DNA from 2 places in the Cellulomonas sp. PSBB021 genome. Region 1 is predicted to be linked to the other one. Evidence: riboswitches for the same ligand, from Rfam matches in the RefSeq annotation. Region 1 holds a riboswitch; the other holds the start of a gene.

The links. Region 1 has a riboswitch for S-adenosylmethionine ahead of CBP52_RS10770 (NADPH-dependent FMN reductase). Riboswitches for the same ligand answer to the same signal wherever they lie in the genome.
Region 2: another riboswitch for S-adenosylmethionine. It lies ahead of CBP52_RS03770 (hypothetical protein); the one in region 1 lies ahead of CBP52_RS10770 (NADPH-dependent FMN reductase).

What each region holds. Positions count from the first base shown of each region.
Region 1 covers NZ_CP021430.1:2,355,267-2,361,879, forward strand. Annotated here, with positions in the region: gene CBP52_RS10760 (glycoside hydrolase family 6 protein) at 1-360, opposite strand, end outside; gene gdhA (NADP-specific glutamate dehydrogenase) at 493-1,827, opposite strand; SAM riboswitch class IV at 2,068-2,176, shown strand; gene CBP52_RS10770 (NADPH-dependent FMN reductase) at 2,194-2,775, shown strand; gene CBP52_RS10775 (flavin reductase family protein) at 2,772-3,194, shown strand; gene purL (phosphoribosylformylglycinamidine synthase subunit PurL) at 3,468-5,807, opposite strand; gene CBP52_RS10785 (LPXTG cell wall anchor domain-containing protein) at 6,166-6,613, shown strand, end outside.
Region 2 covers NZ_CP021430.1:832,599-839,211, reverse strand. Annotated here, with positions in the region: gene CBP52_RS03785 (energy-coupling factor transporter transmembrane component T) at 1-562, shown strand, start outside; gene CBP52_RS03780 (neutral zinc metallopeptidase) at 600-1,484, shown strand; gene CBP52_RS03775 (NYN domain-containing protein) at 1,510-2,439, shown strand; gene CBP52_RS03770 (hypothetical protein) at 2,528-3,280, opposite strand; SAM riboswitch class IV at 3,291-3,408, opposite strand; gene CBP52_RS03765 (metal-sulfur cluster assembly factor) at 3,512-3,841, opposite strand; gene sufU (Fe-S cluster assembly sulfur transfer protein SufU) at 3,838-4,314, opposite strand; gene CBP52_RS03755 (SufS family cysteine desulfurase) at 4,379-5,665, opposite strand; gene sufC (Fe-S cluster assembly ATPase SufC) at 5,735-6,490, opposite strand; gene CBP52_RS03745 (non-heme iron oxygenase ferredoxin subunit) at 6,513-6,613, opposite strand, start outside.

The sequences.
Region 1 (6,613 bases):
GGTCTGGGCGATCGTCGCGAGGAGTCGCTTCTCCTCTCCCGTGGCCGCGCTCCAGGCGGTGACCGCCTGCGACTCGGTGCGCACCAGCAGGCCGCCGGCTGCGTCCGCTCCGGCGGCGGTGCTGGGTGCCGGCGTCTGCGGCGCCGCCGCGGAGGGTGCGGCGGTGGGCGCGTCGACCTCGCCCGGAGCGGCCGACGAGGCGGCCGGGGTGGCCGTGGCCGGACCCGCGGTGGCGTCGCACGCGGCGAGGAGCCCCATGAGGATCACGGCGAGGAGCACGGCGAGGACGCCTGCCCGGACGGGCGCGCCGGCCACGAGCCGGGCTCCGGAGGTGCGCTGAGCAGCGCGTCGGTCACCCATGAGGTCGTCCACCCATGAGCACGTCAGCGGCCGTCCGGGGCGCGCACTGCAGCCCGGACGTCCGGGTTCACCCGTTCGCGACGGGCCGCGGCCCCGGTCGCCTCGCGTGAGGCGACCGGGGCCGCACGGCCGTCAGACCAGGCCGAGCGCGAGCATCGCGTCCGCGACGCGCACGAAGCCCGAGATGTTGGCACCGGCGACGTACGAGCCGGGCACGCCGTACTCGTCGGCCGTCGTCAGGCACCGGTCGTGGATGTCGCGCATGATCGCCGCGAGGCGCTCCTCGGTGTGCTCGAACGTCCACGAGTCCCGCGACGCGTTCTGCTGCATCTCGAGCGCGGAGGTCGCGACACCGCCCGCGTTCGCGGCCTTGCCGGGCGCGTACAGCACGCCCGACTCGGTCAGCAGCGTGATCGCCTTGGGCGTCGTGGGCATGTTCGCGCCCTCGGCGACGACCTTGACGCCGGAGCCGACGAGCGCGCGCGCGTCGTCCTCGTCGAGCTCGTTCTGCGTGGCGCACGGCAGCGCGACCTGCGCACCGACCTCCCAGACGCGGCGGCCCGGGACGTACACGGCGCCGCGACGCTCGGCGTACACCGAGACGCGCCCGCGCTCGACCTCGCGCACCTGCCGCAGCAGGTCCAGGTCGATGCCCTTCTCGTCGAGCACGTAGCCCGACGAGTCCGAGCACCCGACCACGTGCGCGCCCAGCTGCTGGGCCTTCTCGATCGCGTACAGCGCGACGTTGCCCGCACCGGAGACGACCACGCGCTGCCCGTCGAAGGACTCACCGATCGTCCGGAGCATGCTCTCCGCGAAGAGCACCGTGCCGTAGCCGGTCGCCTCCTTGCGGACGAGCGAGCCGCCCCAGGTGAGGCCCTTGCCCGTGAGCACCCCCGACTCGTAGCGGTTGGTGATGCGCTTGTACTGCCCGAACAGGTAGCCGATCTCACGGCCGCCGACGCCGATGTCACCGGCCGGCACGTCCGTGTACTCGCCGATGTGGCGGTACAGCTCCGTCATGAACGACTGGCAGAAGCGCATGACCTCGCCGTCGGACTTGCCGCGCGGGTCGAAGTCCGAGCCGCCCTTGCCGCCGCCGATCGGCATGCCCGTCAGCGCGTTCTTGAAGACCTGCTCGAAGCCCAGGAACTTCACGATCCCGAGGTACACCGAGGGGTGGAACCGCAGGCCGCCCTTGTACGGGCCGAGTGCGGAGTTGAACTCGACGCGGAAGCCCCGGTTGATCTGCACGGTCCCCGAGTCGTCGACCCAGGGGACACGGAAGATGATCTGCCGTTCGGGCTCGCACAGCCGCTCGAGGACGGCGGCGTCGACGTACTCGGGGTGGCGGTCGAGCACCGGCCCGAGGCTGTCGAACACCTCGTGGAGGGCCTGGTGGAACTCGTGCTCCCCGGCGTTGCGCGCGAGCACCTGCTCGAGGGCACGCTCCAGCTGCACCTGCATGTCTTTCGGCTCCGCTCTGCTCCGCGTGGCCTGGATGTGAGGACGCCCCAGGCTAGACGCCGTCCGGCAGTCGGGCGCAGGACTCCCGACCCGTGGACATCCGCGGGTCGCTGCGCGGCGCGGCGCTCGTCGCCCCGCGGTCGGCGTGCCGCTGGCGCGCGGGGCCCCGCGACGTCCACCAGACGAGATTTCCGACCAATCTGGTATCCCTTTTCGCACCCGCTGCTATACCCCTCCCGAGGTCACGAGAACCAGCGCCAAGCCCCGGCTCGCTGGTCGGCAACCCCGGTCACGCGCGGGGTGCTCCGGGGGACGACCTGGCCGGCCCACGGGCCGGCAAACGTGACGGAACGATTGCGAGGGACCATGAGCACGCACGCACCTGACACCCACCCCGAGCCCACCGTCGTGGTGGTCGCGGGCAACCCGCGCGAGGGATCGCGCACCCTGGCGGCCGCCCGGGCCGCGGCGCTTGCCGTCGCCGCCCACGTCGGCGGGACGGTCACCACCACGGTCGACCTGGTGACCGTCGCCGGCGAGCTCTTCGCCGGGCAGCGACCCCAGGTCGACGCCGCGCTCGGCGCGCTGGCGGACTCCGATGTCGCGGTGATCGCGACCCCGGTCCACAAGGCCTCCTACACGGGCCTGCTGAAGTCGTTCCTCGACCTGTACGGGCCTGACGGGCTCGCCGGCGTCGTCGTCGTGCCCCTCGTCGTGTCCGGCAACCCGGCGCACGCGCTCGTCGGCGAGGTCCACCTGCGGCCCGTGCTCGTCGAGCTCGGCGCGGTCGTCCCGACCCGCGCCCTCACGGTCACCGAGGCCGACCTCGCCGACCCGACCGGCCTCGACCGCGCCGTGGCAGCCTGGCTCGCGCGCGGCGGCGGCGCGCTGCGCCGCGCCGTCGGTCAGCCGGCCGCGGACCTCGACCTCGCGGAGGCAGCCCGATGACCGCCGAGCCGGTCGCCCGCCCGCACACCGACGCGCCGCACGAGTCGCGCCTGTCACCCGACGAGTACAAGGCCGTGTTCCGCGGCCACCCCGCGGGCGTCGTCGTCGTGACGCTGCGCGACGCGGACGGCCGACCCGTCGGGTTCACCGCGACGTCCGTCATCTCGGTCTCCGCCGAGCCGCCGCTGCTCGCGTTCTCGCTCGCGTCCTCGTCGTCCTCGTGGCCCGCGGTCTCGCGTGCGACGACCCTCGCCCTCAGCTTCCTCGCCGACCACCAGGACGACGTCTCGGCCAGGTTCGCGACGAGCGGCATCGACCGGTTCGCGGCCGGCGGCTGGACCGCGCTGCCGGCCGGGGAGCCGGTGTCAACGACCACTCATCCCGATCCCACGATCTGGACCATCTCGTTCCCCGTGTGAGCCCCCGCTGCCCCACCTCGCCCACGCCCCCGCCCGCCGACCCCGCGGTTCCTCCGGGTCCGAAGGAGCTGAGCCGGAGCAAGCGCGGTCTCAACCGAGGCCCCCTCCGCTGACCCCGTCGTTGCTCCGGCTCTGGAGGGGCCGAGCCGGAGGAAGCGCGAGGTCGGCGGGGTGGGGCGGTCGGGTATCGGGTGTCGGGTGCGGGGGGCTGGGTGTCGGGGACGACGAAGCCCCCGCGCCGGATGGGTGCGGGGGCTCCGGGGTGGTGCGGGGTCAGCCGAAGTGGCGCGGGAGGGTGGCCTCGAACACCTCGCGGGCCTCGGCCAGCGGGATCGCGAACAGGCCCTCGACCTCGACGGCCGGACCGGCCTCCTCGTCGTCGGACGCGACGTCCGCGGTCTGACCGAGCTTGAGCGCGGGGACGCCGCGCGCGACGCACAGGTCCGCGAAGCGCACCTCCTCCGAGCGCGGCACCGCGACGAGCGCGCGTGCCGTGGACTCGGAGAACAGCGCCTCGAACGGCGTGAGGCCGTCCCGCTCGCACAGCGCGTCGAGGGACACGCGCACACCCACGCCGAACCGCAGCGACGACTCGAGGAGCGCCTGGACCAGGCCGCCCTCGGACAGGTCGTGCGCCGCGTCGACGAGGCCGTCGCGCGCGGCGTGCTGCAGCACCGCGGCCAGCGCACGCTCGGCGGCCAGGTCGACCCGCGGCGGCACGCCGCCCAGATGACCGTGCTCGACGTCCGCCCACGCGGACCCGTCGAGCTCGGCGCGCGTGGTGCCGAGCAGGTAGACCGAGACGCCCGGCGCGGTCCAGCCGGACGGCACCGCGGACGCGACGTCGTCGAGCACGCCCAGCACACCGACGACGGGCGTCGGGTGGATGGCCGAGTCGATCTTCCCGGGCTCGCCCGTGCCGTTGTAGAGCGAGACGTTGCCGCCCGTGACGGGGACCTCGAGCGTCTGGCACGCGTCGGCCAGGCCGCGGATCGCCTCGACGAGCTGCCACATCGAGCCGGGGTGCTCGGGGCTGCCGAAGTTGAGGCAGTCGGTCACCGCGAGCGGGCGCGCGCCCGTCGTCGCGACGTTGCGGTACGCCTCCGCGAGCGCGAGCTGCGCACCCGTGTACGGGTCGAGCTTGCCGTAGCGGCCGTTCGCGTCGGTCGCGAGCGCGACACCCAGGCCGCTCTCCTCGTCGACCCGGACCACGCCCGAGTCGTCGGGCTGCGCGAGGGCGGTGTTGCCCTGCACGAAGCGGTCGTACTGCTTGGTGACCCACTCCTTGGACGCGAGGTTCGGCGAGCCGAGCAGGCGCAGCGCGGTCGCGCGCAGCTCGTCGGGGCTCGTCGGACGCGCGAGCGACGCGGACGTGTCGGCGTTCAGCCCGTCCTGCCACGCGGGACGCGCGTACGGGCGGTCGTAGACCGGGCCGTCGTGCGCGACCGTCTTGGGGTCGACGTCGACGATGCGGTGCCCGTGGTGGTCGATCGTGAGCCGGCCCGAGCCGGTGACCTCGCCGATGATCGCGGTCTCGACGTCCCACTTGCGCGTGATCGCGAGGAACTCCTCGAGCTTGGCGGGGGTGACGACCGCCATCATGCGCTCCTGCGACTCCGACATCAGGATCTCGCCGGCCGTCAGGGTGGGGTCGCGCAGCAGGACGTTCTCGAGGTCGACGTGCATGCCGCCGTCGCCGTTCGAGGCGAGCTCGCTCGTCGCGCACGAGATGCCGGCCGCGCCCAGGTCCTGGATGCCCTCGACGACGCGTGCGGCGTACAGCTCGAGGCAGCACTCGATGAGCACCTTCTCCATGAACGGGTCGCCGACCTGCACCGACGGCCGCTTGGACGGCTTGGTGTCGTCGAACGTCTCGCTCGCGAGGATCGAGGCCCCGCCGATGCCGTCGCCACCCGTGCGCGCGCCGAACAGGACGACCTTGTTACCCGCGCCGGACGCGTTCGCGAGGTGGATGTCCTCGTGCCGCAGCACGCCCAGGCACAGGGCGTTGACGAGCGGGTTGCCCTGGTACGAGGCGTCGAACACGAGCTCGCCGCCGATGTTCGGCAGGCCGAGCGAGTTGCCGTAGCCGCCGACGCCCGCGACCACGCCGTGCACGACGCGGGCCGTGTCCGGGTGGTCGACCGCACCGAACCGCAGCTGGTCCATCACGGCGACGGGGCGGGCACCCATGGAGATGATGTCGCGCACGATGCCACCGACGCCCGTGGCCGCGCCCTGGTACGGCTCGACGTACGACGGGTGGTTGTGGGACTCGACCTTGAACGTCACGGCCCAGCCGTCGCCGATGTCGACGACGCCCGCGTTCTCACCGATGCCGACGAGCAGGTGCTCCTTCATCGCCGGGGTGGTCTTGTCGCCGAACTGGCGCAGGTGCGTCTTGGAGGACTTGTACGAGCAGTGCTCGGACCACATGACGGAGTACATCGCGAGCTCGGCGGCGGTGGGCCGGCGGCCGAGGATGTCGCGGATGCGCTGGTACTCGTCGGGCTTGAGACCGAGCTCGGCGTAGGGCTGGGCGAGGTCGGGAGTCGCCGCGGCGTCCTCGACGGTGTCGTAGTGCTGGTCGCTGCGCGCGGGTGCGGAGGTCATCGGTTCCCTTGGGCGAGTTCCGGGCCGTGCCGGCCGGCCCGCGGGGACACGGCCGTCGTCGGCGGACGGCGACAGGATACCGACGCCCACGGGGCCGTCCGACGCGCGTCCACTCCCCGGCGCGGAGCCCTCCCGGCCCCGCGCGGCGCAGGCTCGTCGGACGTGCGTCCAGGTGACGCTCGCCCGGACGGGCGAGCCCGGCGTGCGCTCAACGGGTGACACGTGCGCACACCCCGGCGCGCCGCGCGCGACACGCCGATGGGGGAATTGTGCGTTATGCCTGATCACCCCTACTGTCTCGGCTTGGTCGGATGTCCGATTCGACCGTTTTCGACGCACTCTCCCGAGCCGAGGTCCGATGCTCCCCCGTGCCGCTGCCGCCACAGCCCTCCCGATCGTCACCGGTCTGCTCCTCGTCGCGTCGTCATCGGGCGCGTGGGCGGGCACGTCGGACGGCCCCGTGCCCTACGCCGTGACCGCCGAGGGCCTGACGCTGGCACCGGGCGACACGTTCGCGAACCACGACCACGTGAACGTGCAGTACACGCACCACGGACGCACCGGCTCGGCCAACCTGCACATCGAGGGCACGCGCTCGACCGGCGGCCTGATCGGCAAGAGCGCGGTGCGCTGGGACACGGTCGGCATCCCCGCGAACTCCTGCATCACCTGGGTCCAGGTGAGCAAGTACGAGGAGCACTTCGGTGAGGGCGGCCAGAAGCCGGTCTGCTCGACGACGTGCCGCCCCACCCCGCAGCCGAGCTCCCCGCCGCAGCCGTCCCCCTCGCCGCAGCCGACGTCGTACC
Region 2 (6,613 bases), 1.5 Mb from region 1:
CCGGGCGCCCGCGCTCCGCAAGCTCGCGGCGCTCGCACTGGCCGGCGTCGTCGTCCTCGTCGTCCGCGGAGCCGCGTCGGCGCTCGTCGCGCTCGCCGTCGCCGCCGCCAGCCACGCCGTCGCGAGACTCTCGTGGCACCGCACGCGCAGCGGCCTCGTGCGCGTCGGCGCCGTCGCGCTCCTGGTCGGCGGGTACCAGGCATGGTCACGCGGCTGGGCGTCGGGCGTCGAGACCGCCGCCGACCTCGTCGCGCTCGTCCTGCTCGCCACCGTCGTCACCGCGACCACGCGCGCCGACGACCTGCTCGACGCGCTGCGCCGTGCCGCCGGGCCGCTGCGGCACGTCGGCCTCCCCCCGCAGACCGTCGCGCTCGCGGTGAGCCTCATGCTGCGCTCCGTCCCCGTCCTGCTGCACGCCGCGCACGAGTCCCGCGACGCCGCACGGGCGCGCGGGCTCGCCCGCTCGCCGCGCGCGCTCGTCGTGCCGGCCGCGGTGCGCATGGTCGGCCACGCACGCGCGACGGGCGAGGCGCTCGCCGCGCGCGGGATCGGCGAGGGCTGAATCGCGCGGTGCCCGTGCACCGACTACCGTCCCGGGTGTGACGTTCCAGGAGGGTGGCAGCTTCGGCGGCGGACGCGTGCAGTCGCGCCGCTCCGCCGGCGGGCGTGGCATGGCGATCGGCGGCGGCGTCGGCGGTCTCGGGTTGCTCGTGATCCTCGCGATCACGCTGCTGTCCGGGGGCAACGTGGACCCCGGCGCGCTCCTCGGTGGTGGCGGGGGCGAGCCCGGTCAGGACGGCACCGTCGGTGCCTGCACGGCCGAGCAGGCCAACACCGACCGCGCGTGCCGCCTGTCCGCGACCCTCGACTCCCTCGACACGTACTGGACGCCCACCCTGCGCAAGGCGGACGCGAACATCCCGGAGGCCGTGGAGTTCACGTCCGCGGTGCGGACCGCGTGCGGCGACGCGTCGTCGTCGTCCGGGCCGTTCTACTGCCCCGGGGACCGGACGATCTACCTCGACCTGGGCTTCTTCGACCTGCTGACCAGCCAGTTCGGCGCGAAGGGCGGGCCGCTCGCCGAGATGTACGTCTACGCGCACGAGTACGGCCACCACGTCCAGAACGTCACCGGCGTGTTCGACTCCTCCGACCGCCGCGGGTCGGGCGCCGGGTCGGACTCCGTGCGCGTCGAGCTCCAGGCCGACTGCTATGCGGGCATGTGGGCCGGCAACGCCGCGACCACCGAGGACCCCGACACCGGTGTCACCTACCTCAAGCCCATCACCGCCGACGAGCTCGCGCAGGCGATCGACGCGGCCGCTGCCGTGGGCGACGACCACATCCAGCAGCAGTCGGGCGGCGGCGTGAACCCCGACTCGTGGACCCACGGCTCGAGCGAGCAGCGCCAGCGCTGGTTCACCACCGGCTACCAGCAGCGCGACCTCGCGGCGTGCGACACCTTCGCCGCCGACACGCTCTGACGCCCGCATCGGGCAGACTCCGGGCATGAGCACCGACGACAGCTCCGCCCGCGTGGGCGTCTATCTCGACTTCGACAACATCGTCATCTCCCGCTACGACCAGCTCCACGGTGACGGCTCGTGGCGCAAGGACAACGCGCGTGACGCCGGTAAGGACGTCGCCCCTCGGCTCGACGCCGCCCGGGTTGACGTGAGCGCGCTCCTCGACTACGCGTCGTCGTTCGGCACGCTCGCCGTGACCCGCGCGTACGCCGACTGGTCGGTGCCGGCCAACGCGGCGTACCGGCGCCAGCTGGTGGACCGCGCGATCGACCTCACGCAGCTCTTCCCTGCGTCCGGTACCAAGAACGGCGCCGACATCCGGCTCGCCGTGGACGTGCTCGAGGACCTGTTCCGTCTCACCGACCTCACGCACGTCGTGATCGTGGCTGGCGACTCCGACTACATCGCGCTCGCGCAGCGGTGCAAGCGCCTCGGGCGCGTGGTCGTCGGCGTCGGCGTGCCGGGCGGGACCAGCAAGGCACTGATCTCCGCGTGCGACGAGTTCGAGTACTACGACGAGGCCGTGCGGCAGTCGGACGAGGCAGAGGACGACGACGCCGTCGTCACGGGCGCCCCGGACGACACCGCTGCCTCGCCCGTGACGACCGCTCCGCGCACGGCGACGGCCGCGCGCACCGAGCCCGAGACATCGTCACAGCCGATCAGCGGTCCGGTCGCGACGCGGCTGCTCGCACGCGCACTCGGGCTGGTCGCGAAGGACGCCGACGGCTGGAGCCAGGCGTCGGCGGTCAAGCAGCAGATGAAGCGGCTCGACCCCCGGTACAACGAGGCTGCGCTCGGCTTCGCGACGTTCACGGACTTCGTACGCTCACGCCAGGGGCAGGTCGAGCTCCGGGAGGAGGGTCAGGCGCGGTGGCTCCGGCTGCGCGCCCCCAAGTCGAAGAAGGGCTGAGCGCACGCCGCGCCGGGCTGACCTGCGTGGCGCGGCCCAGTGCGACCCCCACCACGCAGGTCAGCCGGACCCACGCGATGCGTCGGTGCTACGCGCGGGCCGCGCGCGCGAAACGGGTCAGGCGGACCCGAACGAGACGGCTCACGACGGCGCCCAGCGCGAGCGGCGCACGCGTCACCGTCGCGAGGGCTCGGGCCGTCTCCCGGCCCACCCGGTCGACGTCAGCGCGGGCCGAGGCCGCCATCACTCCCACCTGGTGCGCGCGCAGGGCGTGCGCGAGCGCCGGGACGTCCGCCAGCACGTCGGCGCGCACGGCGTGGTCCTCGGGAGCGAGCAGACGCAGCCACTCCGCGAACAGACGCACTCGTGCTTCCGCCGAGTCGTCGAGCAGACCGGACCGGAGAGCGTCCTGCCGGCTGACCGCTCGCACGGTGCGATCGTGATCCCGCACCGAGTCCAGCTCGACGACCGCCATACCCGACGCCGCGGCGTCGTCGAGCAGCTCGGTCAGGCGCGCGTCGCGCAGCTGGAGCGCGGCGCGGACCGGCGCCCACGACGCGTCGTCGGGGTCGGACAGCCCGGCGAGCTGCACGACCCCGTCGCCGGCCGTCCGACCCGCACGCGAGCGTGCCGCTCCGGCCCGCCGCGAGACCTCGGACTCGAGCCAGGTGCAGTCGTCGCAGAGCGTCTTGGCGACCCTCAGCAGCGACAGACCCCAGTCGCCGACCAGGCACGCGGTGCACAGCTCCCCGCGGGTGACGAGGTCGACACCGGTCCGGCTCGCCGCGGGGGCGGGGCGCAGCTCGACGAGACCGTCGGCGCGCAGGAACTTCTCACTCATGGGCGTACTCCCTTCGCACTTCCCGGCGGCGGTCGCCGCCGGGCCGGTCTTCCTCCGGGGCACCGTGCGCGAGGTTGCGCGGTTGCCGGACCAGCACGCGGAGGGCGTCTCGCTGATCGCTCTTGACCTGGGGAAACGCTAACGTGACCCGGCTCGCACGAGCAAGGGACGTCACACGAACGCGGGCGGTGGACGAGGAGTCCGCCGTCCACCGCCCGGGTGCGAGGTGTGTCAGATGTTGAAGCCGAGGGCCCGCATCTGCTCACGGCCGTCCTCGGTGATCTTCTCCGGGCCCCACGGCGGCATCCAGACCCAGTTGATGCGGAAGCCGTCGACGATGCCGTCGAGCGCCTGCGCGGACTGGTCCTCGATGACGTCCGTGAGAGGGCACGCCGCCGACGTGAGCGTCATGTCGATCACCGCGGTGTTCTGCTCGAGCGCGACCCCGTACACGAGGCCGAGGTCGACGACGTTGATCCCGAGCTCGGGGTCGATCACGTCGCGCATCGCCTCCTCGACGTCCGCGACGGTCGTCGGTGAGCCAGTGCTGGGGGTGGTCATGCGTCCTCCCGGGATCCGGTCTTGATGAGTGCGTCGTTCAGCGCGACCCAGCCGAGCAGGGCGCACTTCACGCGTGCGGAGTACTTGCCGACGCCCGTGAAGGCGGCGGCGTCGCCGAGCGCCTCCTCGGCGTCGTCGTCGTCGAGCCCCTGCCCCCTGGACTGCATGAGGTCACGGAACGACGCGGCGAGCGTGTCGACGGTGCCCAGCGGCTGGTCGAGCACCAGGTCGTGCAGCACCGAGACCGAGGCCTGCGAGATCGAGCAGCCCTGCCCCTCCCAGCGCAGCCCGCGGACCACACCGGCGTCGTCCACGTCGACCTGCAGGGTCACCTCGTCGCCGCACGTGGGGTTCACCTGGTGCGACTGCGCCGAGCGGGCGCCGTCGGCCGCCTCGCCCAGCCCTCGCCCGTGCGGAAACTTCGCGTGGTCCAGGATCACCTGCTGGTACAGCTGCTCCATCGAGCTGCTCATACGTCGCCCTTCTCGTGGCGCCGGGGGCGCCGTCAGTCCGTCAGTCCGTCAGTCCGTCAGTCCGTCAGTCCGTCAGTCCGAAGAACGCCCGGACCCCCGCGAGCGCTTCCCGGAACACGGCGATCTCCTCGTCGGTGGTGTACACCGCGGCGGTCGCGCGTGCCGTGGCGGCCACGCCGAACCGGCGGTGCAGCGGCTGTGCGCAGTGGTGGCCGACGCGCACCGCGACGCCGGCGTCGTCGAGCACCTGCCCCACGTCGTGCGCGTGCACGCCGTCGACGACGAACGACACCGCGGCGAGCCGGTCTGCGGTGTCGGTCGGGCCGATCACCCGCACCCCCGGCACGGAGGCCACCGCGTCGAGCAGCAGGCCCGCCAGGTGGTGCTCGTGCGCGGCGACGGCGTCCATCCCGAGGTCGGACAGGTAGGTCGCGGCCGCGCCCATCGCGACGGCCTGCGAGACCATCTGCGTGCCGGCCTCGAACCGCTGCGGCGGCGGGGCGTACGTCGTCTCGGTCATCGTGACGACCTCGACCATCGAGCCGCCCGTGGTGACCGGCGGCATCGCCTCGAGCAGCTCGCGTCGCCCGTAGAGCGCGCCGACGCCGGTCGGCGCGAGCATCTTGTGCCCCGAGAACGCGGCGAAGTCGACGCCGAGCTCGTGCAGGTCGACCGGCAGGTGCGGCACGGACTGGCACGCGTCGAGCACCGTGAGCGCGCCCACCTCGCGGGCGCGGGCGACGAACGCGGGCACGTCGGTGATCGCTCCGGTCACGTTGGACGCGTGCGTGAAGGCCAGCACGCGCGTGCGGTCGGTGACGACGCTCGAGAGCTCGTCGGTCCGCAGGCGCCCGTCGTCGTCCACGCCGATCCACCGCAGAGTCGCGCCCGTGCGCAGCGCGAGCTCCTGCCACGGCACGAGGTTCGCGTGGTGCTCGGCCTCGGTGACGACGATCTCGTCGCCGGGACGCAGCGCGAACCGCTGCGCCGCTGCTCCCCCGCGGCCCGCCGTCGCGTTCGACAGCGCGTAGGCGACCAGGTTGATGCCCGCGGTCGCGTTGCTCGTCCACACGAGCTCGCCGGGCGACACCCCGACGAACGACGCGACGCGCGCCCGGGCGTCCTCGAACGCCTCGGTCGCCTCCTCGGCGAGCTGGTGCGCACCGCGGTGCACCGCGGCGTTGCGCTGCAGGTAGAAGTCCTGCTCGGCGTCGAGGACCACGTCGGGCTTCTGCGACGTGGCCCCCGAGTCGAGGTAGACCAGCCGCTTGCCGTCACGCAGCGTGCGCTCGAGCAGCGGGAAGTCGGCCCGCACCGCCGCCAGCTCGGCGGCCTCCAGGGTGGTGCTCACTGCGGATCCCCTCGACGTGGACGGGTGGGGTGCGCGGGTGCCGGGCAGCGGCCCGGCACCCGCACGAGGTCAGGAGTTGACCAGGAACCGGTCGTAGCCCTCGTTCTCGAGGCGCTCGGCGAGCTCCGGGCCGCCCTCCTCCGCGATGCGGCCGTCGACGAAGACGTGCACGAAGTCGGGCGTGATGTAGCGCAGGATGCGCGTGTAGTGCGTGATCAGCAGGACGCCGACGTCGGTCGTCGAACGGACGCGGTTGACGCCCTCGGACACGATGCGCAGCGCGTCGACGTCGAGGCCCGAGTCGGTCTCGTCGAGGATCGCGAGACGCGGCTTGAGCAGCTCCATCTGCAGGATCTCGTGGCGCTTCTTCTCACCGCCCGAGAAGCCCTCGTTCACGGACCGCTCCGCGAACGTCGAGTCCATGCGCAGGTTCTCCATCGCGGAACGGACGTCCTTGACCCACGAGCGCAGCGCGGGGGCCTCGCCGTCGATCGCGGTCTTCGCGGTGCGCAGGAAGTTCGACACCGAGACGCCCGGCACCTCGACCGGGTACTGCATCGCCAGGAACATGCCGGCGCGGGCCCGCTCGTCGACGGACATCGCCAGGACGTCCTCGCCGTCGAGCAGCACCGAGCCGCCCGTGATCTGGTACTTCGGGTGGCCGGCGAGCGAGTACGCGAGCGTCGACTTGCCCGAGCCGTTGGGGCCCATGATCGCGTGCGTCTCGCCGCTGTTCACGGTCAGGTCGACGCCGCGCAGGATGGGCTTGAGGCCCTCCTTCGTCTCGACGCTGACGTGCAGGTCGCGGATCTCCAGGGTGGTCATGCGGGTTGCTCCTCGGTGACGGTCAGACAGTCCGGTCGACGTCGACGAGCACGCGCTCGCCGTCCAGCGTGACCGGGTAGACGGGGACGGGGGTGACGGCGGGCGGGCCGAGCGGCTTGCCGG